Regions from separate parts of the Steroidobacter denitrificans genome, predicted to be linked through region 2. Evidence: riboswitches for the same ligand, from Rfam matches in the RefSeq annotation. Region 2 holds a riboswitch; the other holds the start of a gene.
What was found. Region 2 has a riboswitch for cobalamin ahead of ACG33_RS01630 (TonB-dependent receptor plug domain-containing protein). Riboswitches for the same ligand answer to the same signal wherever they lie in the genome.

Region 1: it holds a riboswitch for cobalamin, as region 2 does, so the genes downstream of both, ACG33_RS15165 (TonB-dependent receptor plug domain-containing protein) here and ACG33_RS01630 (TonB-dependent receptor plug domain-containing protein) in region 2, are expected to answer to the same signal.

Annotation. Positions count from the first base shown of each region.
Region 1 covers NZ_CP011971.1:3,380,054-3,388,765, reverse strand. Annotated here, with positions in the region: gene glmS (glutamine--fructose-6-phosphate transaminase (isomerizing)) at 1-128, shown strand, start outside; gene sthA (Si-specific NAD(P)(+) transhydrogenase) at 269-1,663, shown strand; gene cobU (bifunctional adenosylcobinamide kinase/adenosylcobinamide-phosphate guanylyltransferase) at 1,686-2,228, opposite strand; cobalamin riboswitch at 2,255-2,451, shown strand; gene ACG33_RS15165 (TonB-dependent receptor plug domain-containing protein) at 2,553-4,454, shown strand; gene cobD (threonine-phosphate decarboxylase CobD) at 4,465-5,466, shown strand; gene ACG33_RS15155 (ABC transporter substrate-binding protein) at 5,505-6,305, shown strand; gene ACG33_RS15150 (FecCD family ABC transporter permease) at 6,302-7,276, shown strand; gene ACG33_RS15145 (ABC transporter ATP-binding protein) at 7,273-8,067, shown strand; gene cbiB (adenosylcobinamide-phosphate synthase CbiB) at 8,064-8,712, shown strand, end outside.
Region 2 covers NZ_CP011971.1:377,463-386,174, forward strand. Annotated here, with positions in the region: gene ACG33_RS01615 (L,D-transpeptidase family protein) at 1-751, shown strand, start outside; gene ACG33_RS01620 (hypothetical protein) at 1,055-2,704, shown strand; gene ACG33_RS01625 (cob(I)yrinic acid a,c-diamide adenosyltransferase) at 2,694-3,281, opposite strand; gene ACG33_RS01630 (TonB-dependent receptor plug domain-containing protein) at 3,453-5,399, opposite strand; cobalamin riboswitch at 5,533-5,727, opposite strand; gene ACG33_RS01635 (inositol monophosphatase family protein) at 5,949-6,719, shown strand; gene ACG33_RS01640 (ABC transporter ATP-binding protein) at 6,726-7,502, opposite strand; gene ACG33_RS01645 (YraN family protein) at 7,570-7,938, opposite strand; gene ACG33_RS01650 (penicillin-binding protein activator) at 7,969-8,712, opposite strand, start outside.

The DNA.
Region 1 (8,712 bases), 460 kb from region 2:
TCAGTCATTTCCAGGCGCCGGCCGTCTACACCATCCCTTTGCAGTTGCTGGCCTATCATTGCGCCATCCTGAAAGGAACGGATGTCGATCAGCCGCGCAACCTCGCCAAGTCGGTGACGGTGGAATAGCGGTTGCGTGTCATCTTTAGGCTGTTGCGCGTCGAAAACAAAGTCCTTACCTGAAAAACAAAGTCGTTCGCAAGAGCGAGTACACCGGGATTGTTGTTTTATAGTAGGCCTCTCGTCGATCATTACGTCCTTTGCGGAAGATGAAGATGCAAAAATTCGACGTCCTGGTGATCGGCAGCGGCCCGGCGGGAGAAGGTGCGGCCATGATGGCTGCCAAGAACCGTCTGAAGGTGGCGCTGATCGAGCGCCATTTCGAAGTAGGCGGCGGCTGTACTCACTGGGGTACGATTCCGAGCAAGGCGCTGCGGCATGCCGTGAAGGTCCTGCACGACCTCAAGCGTAACCCGTTGCTGCGCGAGCAGCATCTCTCCTCCCGTTTGACATATCCGCAACTGCTGGCTTCCGCAGCCAATGTCATTGACTTGCAGGTGGCTAGCCGCCGCCGGTCCTATGACCGCAACCGCGTGCCGATATTCGGCGGCGAGGCGCGTTTGCTCGATGCACATACGCTCCAAGTGCAGCCCGGGGCAGGCAAGCCCTACCGGTTGAGCGCCAAGCACATCGTGATCGCCGCCGGCTCGCGGCCCTATCATCCACCCGACGTGGACTTCACACATCCACGTGTACGCGACAGCGACAGCATCCTGCGCTACGCCGAGCATCCGTTTTCCGTGACGATCTATGGCGCGGGCGTAATCGGTTGCGAGTATGCGTCCATCTTCATCAACCTCGGCGCCAAAGTGACGCTGGTCAATACGCATGACCGCCTGCTGTCGTTCCTGGATGACGAAATCGCCGAGGCGCTGTCGTATCATTTACGTGAACAGGGCTGTGTCATCCGGCACAACGAGGAGTTCGAGGCGGTAGAGGCACGTGAGCATGATGTCTTGCTGCACCTCACCTCCGGCCGCAGGATCAAATCGGATGTGCTGCTTTGGGCGAACGGCCGCACCGGCGCCTCACAGACGCTGCAACTTTCGGCCGTTGGTCTGGAGAGCAACTTGCGGGGGCAGATTCCGGTCAACGGTCACTATCAAACCGCCGTGCCGAATATCTACGCGGTGGGCGACATCGCCGGTCCACCGGCGCTTGCGAGCGCAGCGTATGTACAGGGCTCGCATGCGGTCCAGCACATCCTGGACCCTGCGATAGAGCCGCACTGTCTGGAGATGATTCCGAGCGGCATCTATACGATTCCCGAAATTTCCTCGGTGGGCAAGAGCGAGCGCGAGTTGCAGGAGCTGAAAGCCCCCTATGAGGTGGGTCATTGTGCGTTCAAGAATCTCGCGCGTGCTCAGATGACCGATGAGCGCGTCGGCATGCTCAAGATCATTTTTCACGCCGAGAACCTGCAGGTGCTGGGTGTGCACTGCTTCGGCGATAACGCCTCGGAGATCGTGCATATCGGACAGACCGTGATGGCCTCGTCCGAGCTCAATGACGTACGCTATTTTACTCGCACGACATTCAACTACCCGACCATGGCGGAGGCGTACCGGGTAGCGGCCTATAACGGGTTGAATCGCCTGAGTTGAGCCGGTTGCGACTCGGTTGAATTCAACTCTCGATCATGGATCGTTCGTTCTTGAGCGGCAAGAGCAACCCCGCCATCACCAGCCATACCTCGTCGGCCACTGCGGCGATCTTCTGATGCAACCAACCGGCCTCGTCGCGAAAACGTCTTGCCAGAGTATTGTCAGGCACGATGCCCATGCCGACCTCGTTGGATACCAGCAGCACCGTCGAGTTGCTGGCAGCAAGTGCATCGACCAAAGATCGTCGCGCCTTGCGAATATCGTATTCCGCGAGCATCAAATTGCTCAGCCAAAGCGTGAGACAGTCGACGAGCAAGGTTCGCCGGACGGCGTCGTTCTGAATCAGGGTCTGCGGCAAATCGAGCGGTGCTTCGATGGTGCGCCAGCGCTCGCCGCGCTCAGCCCGGTGCTGGCGGATGCGCCTCGCCATTTCTGCGTCGCCAGCCTGCCCCGTAGCGACGTAAATAAGCTCGTTAGCCGTTGATTCAGCGCGAATTTGCGCCAATCGACTTTTTCCTGAACGCGCCCCTCCCAAATACAGAATCACTCGCCCCGACCGTTGCATCTTGCATCCCCATTAGCCGCTGCACTACACTTTATACCGCGTTAGGTTCCCAGAAACTGGGATCAAAAGGGAACCCGGAAGTGAATTGAAATTCACGAACCGGGGCTGCCCCCGCAACTGTAACCGACGAGTGCTGGCCAAGAATGCCACTGGGTAATACCGGGAAGGCGGCCAGGCATAACGACTCGGAAGCCAGGAAACCTGCCTATCGCAGTCTGTCCTTCGCTGGTCGGGGTGTGCCGAGCGATCGAGGAAAACCTCGCGTGACGACAAGGTGGAGCCGTGTAAGCGGCTCTTGGATTCGTCAACGGTCCGAGGTTTTCCATGCGTACGCTTCAGCGCATCTGCCTGCTGTCTCTTTCCATCACTTCCATCTCTGTGCCCGCATGGGCGGAAGAAGTCATCGTCGTCACTGCGACGCGCTTCGCGCAATCGGCATCCGACGTCGGTCAGTCGATTTCGGTCATCGATGAGCAATCGCTGATAGCGCGCCAGAACGATGCCATCGTAGACGTGTTGCGCACGGTCCCCGGCGTTTCGTTCGTGCGAAATGGCGGCGTTGGAACGAGCACGTCGCTGTTCATTCGTGGCGCGGAGAGCGATCACACCGTCGTACTGATCGATGGCGTGAAGCTCAACGACCCGTCGGCGCCGGGCGGCGGCTTCAACTTCGGCAATATGCTACTCGGCAATGTCACCCGCGTCGAAGCGCTGCGCGGATCACAGTCCATCGTGTGGGGAAGCCAGGCCATTGGCGGCGTGGTGAACCTGACCACTGCCGAACCTACCGAAGTATTCAAGGGCGTGGCCAAGCTTGAATATGGATCGCACGGTACGAGTCAAGCCGGCGTGAATCTTTCTCAGAGGTTCGGTCGCGTTGCAGCCAGTATGGGAGTCAACGGTTACGACACCGATGGTATTTCCGCTTTCAATAAAGCGCGTGGTGGCCGGGAAAAAGACGACTATCGCAACATCAGTGCCAACGCGAAGTTCACTATCGACCTGACCGATGATGCGTGGCTCGATCTGCGTGGATGGTACTCGAAGGCCAAGACCGGTATCGACGGCTTCCCGCCTCCTACCTACGCTTTCGGGGACACACGCGAAGAGGCGCGCACGCGCGAGGCTGTGGGCTATGCCGGTGTCAATTTCGATCTGCTTGCCGGCCGCTTTCATAATCGTGTGGCGTACGCCTATACCGAGACGTCTCGAACCAATGAGGATCCGGACAGCATTCCGATCCAGACTTTCGATGCCGATGGCGAGAACGCACGTTTCGAATACCAGGGCACTTTCGAATTTACCCCAAAACTGGCGTCCGGCTTTGGCCTGGAGAGCGAGACATCCAAGTTCAATAGTTCGAGCTACGGCGGCCCGGTCACGCGCGGGAAAGCGAGAATCGATGGTGCGTACCTGCAGCTTATCGGCAAGCCCATCGATCATTTCACCATCATTGCCGGCGTGCGCCGTGATGATCATGATGAGTTTGGCGGCCGCACCAATGTAGGCGGAAGTCTTGCCTGGTCTCCCAACCAGGGCTCGACCACGCTGCGAGCGAGCTACAACGAAGCCTTCAAAGCGCCCTCGCTCTACCAGTTGCAGAGTGAGTACGGCAACGGGCTGCTGACGCCGGAGACGGCCGAAAGCTGGGATGTCGGCCTCGCACAGCGCTTCTGGCGGGACAAGGGTGAAATCGGCGTCACCTACTTCATCCGCGATACCAAAGATCTCATCAACTTCGTTTCCTGCGCCGCGCCTCTTGCCGGTATTTGTACAAATCGTCCTTTCGGTACTTATGACAACGTCGCCCAGGCGCGCGCCGATGGTTTCGAATTGACGCTGGCTCTAGAACCGGTGAATGGTTTGATGATCCAGACCAATTACAGCCGGATCGATACCGAGAATCGTTCACCCGGAGCGAATTACGGCAACAGGTTGGCCCGCCGCCCCGGCGAAACGGCAAACCTGCTGATCGACTATCGCTGGCCATTCGATCTCGAGACCGGAGTGACATATACCAAGAATGGCCGCAGCTACGACAATGCGACGAATACGCGAATCGTCGACGGTTACAAGCTCGTAGATCTGCGCCTCGCATATCGCGTCGGTGAGAAGATGCTGTTGCAAGCTCGCATCGAGAATTTGCTCGATGAGGAGTACGAGACCGTTTATCTCTACGGTACCTATGGTCGCTCGTATTACGCGGGCGTACGCTTCGATTTCTGATGCCTGTAACGTGGTCGCCACATCCCTAGATGTGTTTCGCGAGCACGGCGGCAGGATCGACGCGGCAAGCGCACTATTTCCGCTCGCCCCGCGGCCATGGATCGATCTGTCCACAGGCATCAGCCCGTGGGCGTATCCGCATGCCGATCTTGCGCATTCGGTATTTGCGCGGTTGCCCGAGGCGGACCACATCGCGGAACTTGAACATGCCGCCGCCACAGCTTTCGGCGTCGAGGACCCCAGCCAGGTCGTGGCGGTTCCGGGAACCGACCTGGCGCTGCGTCTGTTGGAGCCCATTTTCCATGAGCGGAAAGTTGCGGTCGTGAGGCCAGGGTATTCCGGGCATCTGCTGGCTTGGAAACATTCGTCCGTTACCGAAGCAACCTCGGAGTCGCTCGAACAGGCCGCTGGATCGAACGACGTCATCATACTCGCCAATCCCAACAATCCGGACGGGCGGACGATCTGCCCGGATCGGTTGCGCGCCGTTGCCAAACGCCTCGCAGCGCGTGGCGGTATGCTCGTGATCGACGAGGCGTACGCGGATATCGTTCCGGAGAACAGTCTTTGTACGGCTGCGAGCGACGGTATCCTCGTCTTCCGATCCTTCGGTAAATTCTTCGGTCTGGCGGGCTTAAGACTTGGCTTTGTCGTCACGTCGCGCCATGCGATGTCGTTCCGTCAATTGATCGGAGACTGGCCGGTCTGCGGCCCCGCCGTCGACATAGGCATCGCCGCGTACCGCGATAGTCACTGGCAGTCGGCCCAGCGACAACGCCTCCTCCATGCAGGTGCCGATCTCGATGCGCTGCTGCTCGCAACAGGTTTCGAGCTCAAGGGTGGAACCCCTCTTTATCGTCTGGTGCGCTGCGCGGATGCCGATGCATTGTTCCGCCGCCTGGCCATGCGTGGAATTCTGATCAGGCCTCTCAACGAGGACTCGCGACTGGTACGCATTGGCTTGCCTGCGGACGACGATCAATGGACACGCCTGTACGTCGCCCTCCAATGAACGCAGAAGGGCATCGAATCTTGCAGATGCTTGTCGTCGTGTTAGTACTGATAACTGTCACGCCCGTAGTAGCGGCCGGTCCACGTATTGCTTCGATCAATCCCTGCGTGGATGCGATCCTGGTTCGTGTGGCCGATGCCGATCAGATCGTCGGTATCAGCCACTACTCGCAAGATCCGCGATCGACTTCCATATCCATGGATGTCGCAATGCGCTTCCATGCGACATCCGGGACCGCGGAAGAAATCGTCGTTCTTCAGCCGGATATCCTGATGTCCGGTCCACACGCATCTCCTGCGACCCTGCTGGCGCTCGAACGCATGAACATCCGCGTCATGACATATCCGGTGCCGGATAGCGTGAAAAGAAGTATCGAGCAGGTGCAATCCATTGCCGCGGCGGCAGGACACCCAGAGCGTGGCAAGCAGCTCGTAGAGGAGATCGCCAGCGCAGTGGAGCGTGCGCGCTTCGATGAGGGCGCTCCAATCACCGCGCTCATTTGGCAGAGCGGCGGCATGGTGCCGGGTACGGGTACGTTGTCCGACCAGCTGCTTCAACTTGCGGGTTTCAAGAACATGAGTACGGACTACGGCCTCAAGCAGTGGGATGTACTGCCGATCGAGTATCTGCTCAGCAAGCCGCCGCGGCTGGTACTTTCCATCAGCCGGAGCGATGCTGCTGGAGATCGCATGCTTGGCCATCCGGCGATCGATAAATTGCCGAGGGACGCCGTCACCTTTCGCAGCTATCCCTTTCGGCTGCTGAGCTGTGCAGGCCCGACGATCATCGATGCCATCACGCGTCTCGCCGAAATCCGCCGCGAACTGGTGCTGCGATGAGAGCATCATCGCTCAAGGTCAACATCCTGTTTCTGGTGTTGATTGGCGCTGCCGCGGCGTTCTCGGTGGCATCGGGCAAGGTATGGATACCGTGGGATGCCTGGAGTTCCGGCGATCCACGCTGGCTCATCATTGCGGAGCTTCGCTTTCCGCGAACCCTGCTGGCGATGGTGCTTGGTGCGTCACTGGGTGCCGCAGGTGCCGTGATGCAGGGCTATCTGCGCAATCCACTGGCGGATCCGGGATTGTTCGGCATTTCTTCCGGCGCTGCACTCGGCGCAGTCAGCTCGCTTTACTTCGGTTATGCGTCGGCCACGTTTCTTCTTCCGGTATTCGCGCTTGCCGGTGCGGGAATCGCCATGATGTTGCTGGCATTGCTCGCGGGCCGTTCGGGCAGCCTCATCATGTTCGCGCTCGCCGGCATGATCCTCGCCAGTATCGCCGGCTCGGCCACGACGCTCGTGATCAGTCTCGCTCCGACTCCCTATGTAGCATCCGAGATCGTGAACTGGCTGATGGGTACGCTCACCGATCGCAGTTGGGACGACGTACGTATCACTGTGCCGGTGATGGGCTTGGGAATCGCCGTGCTGCTGACCACGGGTCGTTCGCTCGATGCATTGACACTTGGTGAAGCAGCTGCACGCTCCATGGGCATCAACGAGTATATGCTCCAGTGGAAGGTCGTGATCGGCGTGGGATTGTGCGTCGGCGGCTCTGTCGCGGCAGCCGGCATCGTGGGATTCGTCGGACTGATGGTGCCGCATATCGTACGCCCTATCGTGGGTGCACGGCCTTCCGCCGTGATTCTACCGTCGGCGTTAGGCGGCGCGCTGCTGCTACTGATTGCCGACAGCCTGGTGAGGATCTCCCCTACGGTGACTGAGCTTCGCCTCGGCATTGTCATGTCCATGCTCGGTGCACCTTTCTTCCTGGCGATGCTGCTGAGACTCAGGAAGACGCAGACATGACCGCCTCGACTCGGGAAATCCTAGCAGCTTCGAATGTCAGCCTCGCGCTTGGTGGCAATGCCGCGCTGCGCGGTGTGTCAACGCGCTTCGAGACCGGCAAGGTATCGGTGTTACTGGGGCCTAACGGTGCGGGAAAGAGCTCGCTGCTTGCCTGCCTCTCAGGATTGCGCTGTCCGGAATCCGGGTTCGTGACGCTGAACGGGGAGAATGTCCTGACTTTGGCTCGTCGCGATCGGGCACGTCGCATTGGGCTGTTGCCGCAAGCACCGGAGATTCATTGGGACATCGATGTCATGACGCTCGTGTCACTCGGGCGATTGCCACATCGCGGACGAGGGGGCGAGACGAACGAGGATCGCGAGGCGATCGCGCAGGCCATGCTTGCGACCGATGTCGCAAAGCTCTCGACGCGTACCGCCCGGCAGCTCTCAGGTGGAGAACGCGCGCGCGTGCTGCTCGCTCGCGTGCTTGCTGGGAAGCCACAATGGTTGCTGGCGGATGAACCCCTTGCGAATCTGGATCCTGCTCACCAGCTCGATGTGCTCGAGCAGCTATGCCGCATTGCACGTCAGGGCGTAGGCGTCGTGCTGGTACTTCACGACTTGAGCTTCGCCGCACGCATTGCCGACTTTGTCGTACTTCTGCATGAAGGCCAGGTGCTTTCCTCAGGATCGCGTCACCAGGTGCTGCATCCAGAACCCATCCGCGAGGCCTTTGGGATCGACGCGCACTTCGGGATGGTGGGAGATGCCAATCCCTACGTGGTTCCGCTGCGCCGCTATCGAAAATGAGTCTCGACCACGCACAACAGTTGTCTATCGCACTCGCTCTCGAGGCGTGCTTTGGATATCCCGACGCCTTGTATCGCCGCATCCGACATCCGGTGGTGTGGATCGGTCACGTCATCACTGCATTGGAGCAGACGTGGAACACCCGCAATGGAAAGGGCAACTATACAAAAGGCATGTTGCTGCTCGGACTCGTCATGTTGATTGCATTCGGCGCGGCATGGCTGCTCGAACAGCTCGCCGATCGGACATTCATCATTGTCGGGCTATTGGCGGCGACGACCGGTCTGGCCCAACGTAGTCTCTATATTCATGTCGTGGCAGTACTCAATCCGCTTCTTGCCAATGACCTGGAACGAGCTCGCTCCGAAGTTGCCTGCATCGTTGGGCGTGACACGGCAATACTGGATGAGACCGGCATTGCGACGGCAGCGACCGAGAGCCTGGCGGAGAGTCTCTGCGATGGCGTCATTGCGCCCGCGTTCTGGTTTCTGGTAGGTGGGCTTCCCGGGTTATTCATATACAAGGCCGTCAACACCGCCGATAGCCTCATCGGCCATTGCGACCAGCGCTATCGTGCTTTCGGATGGGCTGCTGCACGCACCGATGACGTCATGAATTTCGTTCCAGCAAGAATCGCCGGCCTGT
Region 2 (8,712 bases):
GTCGACGCCGCTGGGTACGACCAAGGTAACCTTGAAGCAAAGGAACCCCATCTGGATTCCGCCTGCCTCGGTACGCAAGGAGCACGCGAAAGCCGGCGATCCGCTGCCCGCGCGCGTACTGCCCGGTCCCGATAATCCACTGGGTGCGCATAAGCTGACTCTGGGCTGGCCAAGCTATCTCATGCACGGAACCAACAAGCCTTACGGCGTCGGAATGCGTTCCAGCCATGGCTGTATCCGTTTTTACCCGGAAGACATCGCGCAACTGTTCGAAGCGATTCCGGTCGGTACCAAGGTCACCGTCGTGAACCAGCCGTTCGTATTCGGCTGGCACGGCGATGCTTTGTATGCACAGGCATTTCCCATCCTGGAAGATGATGGGCGCAAGCATCCCAATGAGGCGAGTGTGCTGATGAACGCAGCGATTACCGATGGAATGTGGAAAAAGATCAAGGAGTACGGTGCGGTCGTGAATCTGGCGCGGGTGGACGAAGTGGTGGAACAGGCGCGCGGCATTGCGCTGCCGGTGTCGCGTGCCGATCTGGCGATCGATGCGTTCCTTGCCGATGCGCGGCAGGTCGAGAATCGCCTGCCCGAAGGAGCGAACTGGGACGGCAGGGACGAATTGCTGGTGACTGCAGAGGAGTTCGAGGCGGCGTTGTCCGGTACACCCTTGCCGAAGCAGCCGCCGGCAGCAGAATCCTCTGCGGGTCGAGCCGCGAACAGCCTGCCCGCCGGAGGTTCGCACTGAGGCTTGCTTCGTCAGGATCCCGCTCACGGATGAGGGTCCCGCCCATGATCCTTACCCAGCCATGCATCGAGAGAAATGCATGGCTGGGTAAGGATCATGGGCGGGACGGTTCCCATTTGATATGGCTTCAGGTCGATGCATCGAGAGAAATGCATGGCTGGGCAAGGATCGTAAAGTATCCCGACGTTTTTCACGGCCGTATGCATCGCCGGTCCGGATTCCTTTCATTTGCGCCGTCTGCACTCTGTAGGTACCCGTGTCGTGTGCTAAGTTACTGCACACAATAATTTCGGGAGGGCTCTCGTGCCCGGGCGTCAGCTCGCTTCGTGCGCAGATATCCAGGTCGTGGAAACACCCGGCGCGCAGCAGCCCATACCCAGGGCTTGTGCGTTGTTGACGGCCTTTGTCGGCCGCTGTCTGCGCGGCCCGCTGAATCAGCCGATCCTGGTACGCAGCTTTGCCGATTTCCAGCGGTATTTCGGCGGCCTATGGCAGCCCAGTACTTTGTCATACGCACTCGAGCATTTTTTCGAGCAGGGCGGGCAACAGGCGATCGTCGTGCGAATCGCCAATGGTGCTCGACCGGTCAGCTTGACGCTGAACTGCGGCCGCGAGCGTCTGATCCTGGAGGCGCGCGCGCCGGGAACACGGGAGTTCCTGCGCGCCGCGGTCGACTATGACCAGATCGACGCGCTCGACACACGGCGTTTCAACCTGGTGATTCAGCGGGTGAGAGCACCGGGTTCCGAGTGGATCGAGGAACAAGAAACATTTCGCGGCCTGACGATCGACGCCGACTCGGCGCGATTCGTGGCAACCGTACTCGAAGATTCGGCGTTGGTACGAGTGCATGGCGAAGTGCCCGCGGCACGTCCGGATCGCACCCTGATGCCGGGTACCAACCTGCCGGTCGGCTATGTCAGCTCCAGTCCGGACGGTGACGATGGGCGGCCGATCAGCGACTACGATGTCATCGGTTCGGCCGTGCGCCGCTCGGGATTGTTTGCACTGGCGGAGGTCGATGAACTGGCCTTCCTTCACGTCCCTCCCCTGACGCGGACCGCCGAGGTCGGCATCAGCACCTTGCTGGTAGCAGCGCGCTTTTGCCGAGAGCGGCGCGCGATGCTGATCGTGGATCCGCCGGCGAATTGGATGGGGACGAAAGATATGGCGCGGGCACTGAAGCATATCGAACTGCGCAGTGACAATGCCGTGATGTTTCATCCGCGCGTGACTGCCATGGATCGGCTGCGTGGCCGCCTCGAGACATTTGGCAACGGCGGGGCGGTCGCCGGCCTGTTGTCGCGTTCCGGGGATGCGGTCTCAGCCGCGTTGACGTCCCAGGAGCCCGAACCTCTGCTGCGTGCCGGCATGAAGCTGTCGCACGAGATCGACGATGCGGATCGCTGGCTGTTTGCCGCGCATGGCGTGAACGTGCTGCAGACCGTGCGACGCGTGCCGCGGGAGCGGCTGCCGTTGCGTACGCTCGCCTGCGGTGCGAGCGCTTCTCCCGACGGATCCTATCTGGCGCAGCGGCGCCTGGCGCTGTTCACGATCAATGCGATCGAACGGGGGACGCGCTGGTGCCTTTCTGTGCAGGATGATGCTTCGGCTTGGGGGCCGGTGACCCGGCAGGTCCGTACGTTCCTGGGCGAACTACGCGGCGCCGGTGCGTTCGCCAGCGTGCCGTTCGATCAATCCTTCCTGGTGATTTGCGATGACAGGATCAACGTGGCCGGTCGAACGCCGCGCGAGGTGAATATCCTGGTGCAATTCGCAGCAACCCGGCCCGGCGAGTATCACAGTTTCATGATCACTCATTCAGTGGCTCATAGGGCGGCGCGAGTGCGCCCGGTGCTCGTCAACCGGCTGGAGGCTTCGCTGATCGTCACCCATCAGCTGGAGCATGAAGTGACGATTCGCCTGCGACGCATGGATGCGGTCAATCTTTGACCGGCTCGTCGTGCCGCGCACCGCGAGGCTTGCGCTGGTGATTCCAGAGCACCTCCGTGCCATTCTCGTGGCGGGCCAAGACCCGCGCCACGACGAACAACAGATCCGACAGACGGTTGAGATACTGCGGCACTTCGGCGGCGATACTTTCATTCTGCGCCAAGAGCCATACGCGCCGTTCGGCACGGCGCGCGATCGTACGGGCCAGATGACAGGCTGCGGCCGCGGGTCCTCCGCCGGGCAGGATGAATTCCTTCAACGCCGGCAAGGGCGCGTTCAGCCGGTCCAGCGCCTGTTCCAGGCGGGCGATGTGTTCGGCAGTGATGCAGCGATAGCCCGGCACCGCCAATTCGCCCCCCAGGTCGAAAAGTTCGTGCTGCAGGCGGGTCAATAATTCCACGATCTCCGCCGGCAGTCCGGGGACGGCCAGTACCATCCCCAGCACGCTGTTGGTTTCATCCGTGGCTCCATAGGCCTCTATGCGCGCATGGGTCTTGGCGACGCGCGTGCCGTCTCCCAGGCCGGTCGTGCCTCGATCGCCGGTGCGCGTATAGATCTTGCTGAGACGATTTCCCATTGAAGCAGTTCCGATGGCGGCGCGGTCTGCGCCGGAATGCATTACGTTGCCTCGCTTGCAAGCGGCCTGCAAGCCATGCCGCCTGATGGCCGAAGCGGCCTCGGGATCCGGCCGGTCGTTGCCGGAGCCCGGTCGGCCGTCATGTACTCAGATACTCGGAAGGCCTGGCGTTCAGAAGGCTTGGCGAATACCGGCGAACAAGCCGCGGCCGATCGATCCATAGCCCGCGGCGGTCTGGTATTTTTCGTCGAACGCGTTTTCCAGTCGGCCGAAGATCTCGAGTGTGCGAGTGACGGCATACGTGGCGCGCAGATCGACCAAGGTATAGTCATCCAGCACGATGGTATTGGCCGGATCGTCGAAGCTTCGGCCGGCATGCTGTACGGCCACGGTGGTCGTCAATCCGATCGGCCAGGCGTAGCTCAGGCTGGCGTTGGCGGTTTGCTTGGGACGGCGCGCCAGCGCCCGGCCGAAATTGGCGTCGCTCCGGGTCGCGTTTTGCGCATCCAGACTGGTGTAGTTCGCCGTGAAACGCAGGCGCTCGCCGAGTTGCGCGGCCAAGCCTAACTCCACGCCGTCCGCGGTCGTCTTCTGCAGGTTGTCATAGAAGCCGAAAGGTCGCGTGACGCAGCGCGGATCGGCGTTACCGTAGCAGGAAACGAAGTCGATCATGTTGTTGGTATCGCGGCTGAAGTAGGTTGCCGAGACGACCAGCGTGCCGTCGAGGAGCCGCTGTTCGATACCCGCGTCCCAGCCCTCGGCCTTCTCGGCGGCGAGCGCTTCGTTACCGTAGTCGCTGAACAATTGGTACAGCGTCGGCGCCTTGAAACCCTCGCCGTAGCTGGCGCGCACCAGGGTCGTGGGCGTCATCGACCACGCCAGTGCGGCGCGACCGGTGGTGGAGTCGCCGAAGGTTTCGTGGTCGTCGTAACGCAACCCGGCGGTCAAGGTCAGGGTTTTCAGCGCCGTGGTCGAGAGCTGCGCGTAGGCGCTGTCCAGCCGGACGTCGTTTTTCATGGGCACCGGATTCGGATCGAAGTCGCTCGGCGCAGAGATCGTTTCGAGCTGCGAGGTCTCGGATTCCAGTCCGAACACCGCGTCCCAGCGCTCGTTCAGTAGCAGCGTGCCCTGGTACTCCCAGCGCTCGTTACGGCCGGTAGCGTCGAAGGTTTTCGGGTACGGATTGCTTGGATCGAAGTCTTCGCGGTCAGTGTCGGTGTACGCAAATCCGAAGCGGTTGGACAACCGGCCGTCGAGAGCGGTGAGATTGAGGCCTGCATAGGCCACCAGTTCTTCGTGATAGCCGTATTCGCCGGTATCGGCCAGGCCGTACGCAGGCGGCGGAAAGCCGTCGAATTCCGCCCTTCCCTTGCTCCAGGTGGAGCGTAACTCGGCCGAGGCGGCGGCGCTGAGCTTGAGCAGGCCGCGCACGTTGAAGCCGACATTGCGATAGCCGTCTTTTTCGCTGCCGCCGAACCTTTTGTCGAATGAGGAGATGCCGTCGGTGGTGAGATAATTGCCGCCGATGCGCCAGGCGAAGCGTTCGCCGCCGGCCTCGGCGCGTGCGTTGAGCGCCGCCGTGCCGCGCGCACCGCCTTCGGCAGACAGGGATCCCGACAACGGACCTTCCGGTACGGAGGTGACGATGTTTACCACGCCGCCGATCGCCTGGCTGCCCCATAGTGTGGATTGCGGGCCGCGCAATATCTCGATGCGCGCGTCATCGTTCGCGAGCAGATGGCCGAAATTATAACCGCCGCCAACGGAGGAAGGGTCATTCAGCTTGACGCCGTCGATCAGTACGACGGTCTGATCGGTTTCAGCACCGCGAATGCGCACTGAGGTCACCGCGCCGAAACCGCCATTGCGCGACACGACCACGCCCGGCGTGGCTGCCAGCAGATCCGCCACCATGGTGCGCTGGCTCGAGCGGATCTCATCCGGCTCGATGACGGTGACCGAATCGCCGATACCGGATTGCAGTTGTTCGATGCGATTGGCGGTGACGACGACTCGATCCAGTGTGCGAGGTTCGGGGGCAGTTGCGGCTACGGATACGGCCGGCGGCAGGAACAGCAGAAACGTGGATAAAACAACAAGGGTACACGCCGACGCCATAGGGTGTAGAGAGTATGGAATATGCATGGGCAGAGCTCCGCAACGAACGCAACCACATGGTTCGTCGCGAGCGCGAGCCATGTACAGGTCGCCACTCGGGAACTCCCGCTCTCGCAGCACACCCCGGCTGCTCGATGGACGACTGCGGCAAGCAGGTCTCCTGGCTCGTGGCTGGGTCCGTTCGCGTCACCTTCCCGGATCACGGAGGCCCGTGAAATCCAGTGGTTCATCGACGCACGGCATACCACTTACAGTTGCGGGGACAGCCCGGGTATTGACCCGGTTCCCATTTGAATCCCTGGGGAATGCCGAGCACCGGCCTGTATTACAGGCGATGCGCGGCGTTCTCGTCGCGGGGAACTTGTCGCTGCAGTGGATGATGAAGCCAAACCATTGCGCTCGTCAACTTGCGGGGTGTCGGCGAGGTTCGCAGCAGGATATCCGCAAAGTGCACGTTCTCCGGGCGGCGCACCGGGTATGCCGCCATACCGACAGGCCGTTACCCGGCAGGCTTCTTCCGGATCCGAGCCGCGCGTATCATGAGAACATATGAATCAATCCCCTTTTCTGAGCGCCGCCCTGGATGCGGCGCGCGCCGCCGCCGATGTCATTCGTCGCTACTATCAGCGTAATCTCGAAGTCGTCCTCAAGGACGATAAGTCGCCGGTTACCCGGGCGGATGTGGAGACCGAGAAGGTGATCCGCGGCTTGATCGGCGAGCGTTTCCCGGATCATGGCTTCTACGGCGAGGAAACAGGGCAGAGCGCGATCGATGCCGATTATCTCTGGCTGGTCGATCCGATCGACGGTACCAAGGCGTTCGTGCGCGAATATCCTTTCTTTTCCACCCAGATCGCGCTGATGCATCGCGGGCATCTGATCGTGGGCGTGTCCTCCGCGCCCGTATATGGCGAGATCGCCTATGCCCAAGCCGGCGAGGGCGCCTGGCTCGACGGTCGTCCGATCCGGGTCAGCGAGATCGACGCGATCGAGCAATGCGCGATTTCAGGTGGGAATCTCAAGACCTTGGCCGCCGGTCCGGGCTGGGCTCGTTATGGACGACTGGTCGAGCGCGCCAGCCGTATTCGCGGTTACGGGGACTTTCTGCACTATCATCTGCTGGCCGCGGGCAAGATCGACGTGGTCATCGAATCCGATGTGAATATCCTGGATATTGCTGCGCTCGCGGTCATCGTCGAGGCCGCCGGTGGCCGCTTCACGGATCTGCAGGGACGGGCGCCGACGCTTCAGACTACCTCGGTGGTGGCCACGAACGCCAGGCTGCACGAAGAGGTACTCGCCAGCCTGGGGGAGACTTGAGCATCTTCAGGCGACGACGAAAGTCCGCCCCTGAGCCCAGGCGATCTCGCGCACCGGTACCCCATACAAGCGTGAGATCGTCTCTTCGGTGAGCACTTCGCGGCTTGGACCGCTCAACCATTCGCCGCCGCCGAACAGCAACAGCGCATGATCGGCGAAACGTGCCGCCAGGCCGGCATCGTGCAGACTCATCATCACCGCATGACCGGCGCGGGTGCGTTCCTTCATCAGCTTGAGCACATCCATCTGGTGATGCGGATCGAGATGATTGAGCGGCTCGTCCAGCAGGAACAAGTCGGGATTCTGTGCCAGCAGGCTGGCGATCGCGACCCGGCGGCGCTCCCCGCCCGACAAGGTCGCCACATCGCGTTGCGCGAACGATTCCATGCCGACGGCCGCCAGTGCCGCCCGCGAAGCCACGCGATCATTTTCGTTTTCCCACGCCCAGAAACCAATATGCGGATGCCGCCCGACCAGCACGGTGTCGAGCACGCTCGATGGAAAAGGATCCTCGGTGCCTTGCAGCAGCAACCCCAGGCTGAGCGCCAATTCACGACGCGACAACGTGTCGATCCGCTGTGTACCGATCTTGATCTCACCGCCGGCGGGTGCGCGCAGGCCGGCAAGAGTATGCAAGGTCAATGTTTTGCCGGTGCCGTTACGGCCCAGGATGCAGGTCATCGTTCCCGCATGGACGGAGAGTTCCAACTCATGCACAAGGGGATGCCCGGCGACTTCCACGGTGAGCCGATGGCATGTCAAAAGCGCCGATGCGGCATTCATGATTTGCGCCAGCTGATTTCGGCCGCCGGACCGGCGCAAGGAAGCTTCGCAACGGAATCGGGATTCTTCAAAGACTGAAGGCATTCTTGATCCAGTCGATCGTGCTGCCCGGTATGCGGCCGTCGATCGCGATCACATCGAAACGGGCCGGATGGCATCTTAATTCGGGGTGGGTCAGCAGCAGATGCCGGGCGGCATTTGCCAGGCGCCGCTGCTTGCGCCAGGTGACTGAGGCGGCGGCGCTTCCGAAACGGGCCTCGGACCGGTAGCGTACCTCGGTCAGCACCAGGGTGGCGCCGTCGCGCAGCACCAGGTCGATTTCTCCGGCCTTGCATCGATAATTCCGGATGACGAGAGTCAGTCCGGCACGTTGCAGATACGCAAGCGCCGTATCCTCGGCGTGGCGTCCGGTGTCTTGTCGGCGGCGCTTGTCCATGCGGTTTGCCGGGATTGCTGGCTGCAGAATTCAAAGGGATGGAGCCGCGAGAACATCAGCCGTGCGCGGCGCCGTTCTGCGCGTGTCATCGCTTGTCGTTGCGCCGATGTGCCCGCTGCCGAGCGCCACCGGGCGTCCGTTCGACACCCGAGCCCAGTCGAGTCCGCGATGCACGCGTCCTTCGGTATCGATGGAGAGGGATCCTGTCATGCCGGGAATCACCTGCGTCTGTCCGAACTTTCCGGCTTTGAGCAAAGGTACGAGCCGATAGGCATCAAAGCCGAAAGCGTACAGACGCCCGCGTCCGCGGGCGCGCACCGGCCAGTAGCGGTTCAAGGCGTCGCGCAACTGGGTGGAGACCGCGTCGGGAGAAATGACCCAAGGCATATCCGGAAATATCACGCCTTCCAGGTCATCGTTCGCCTGGACGTCGGGTTCGAAAATATCCGACGTGGCATACACCGGTAAATCCTCGGCGAGGTGAAATCGCAGTGCAGGCCGTAGCGAGCGGCCTTGTACAGGCTGCGCACCGATGAACACGAACTGCGCGTCGCCGCGCCGACGAGGCTCGAATTGCAGGCGCGTTCCCAGCAGAGCATCGAGTGCCTGGGCACGTGCGCGCGATTCATCGACCAGCAGCAGGTGCGTGATGGGCTGCGAGAAATCACGCTGCGAAGGATCGTAGAAGCGTACGCCTGCTATTGCGCCGCCGCGTGCCTTGAGTTCCAGATCGAAGGCGCCGAACACGCGGCGGCCCCATTCATTGTTCGGCAT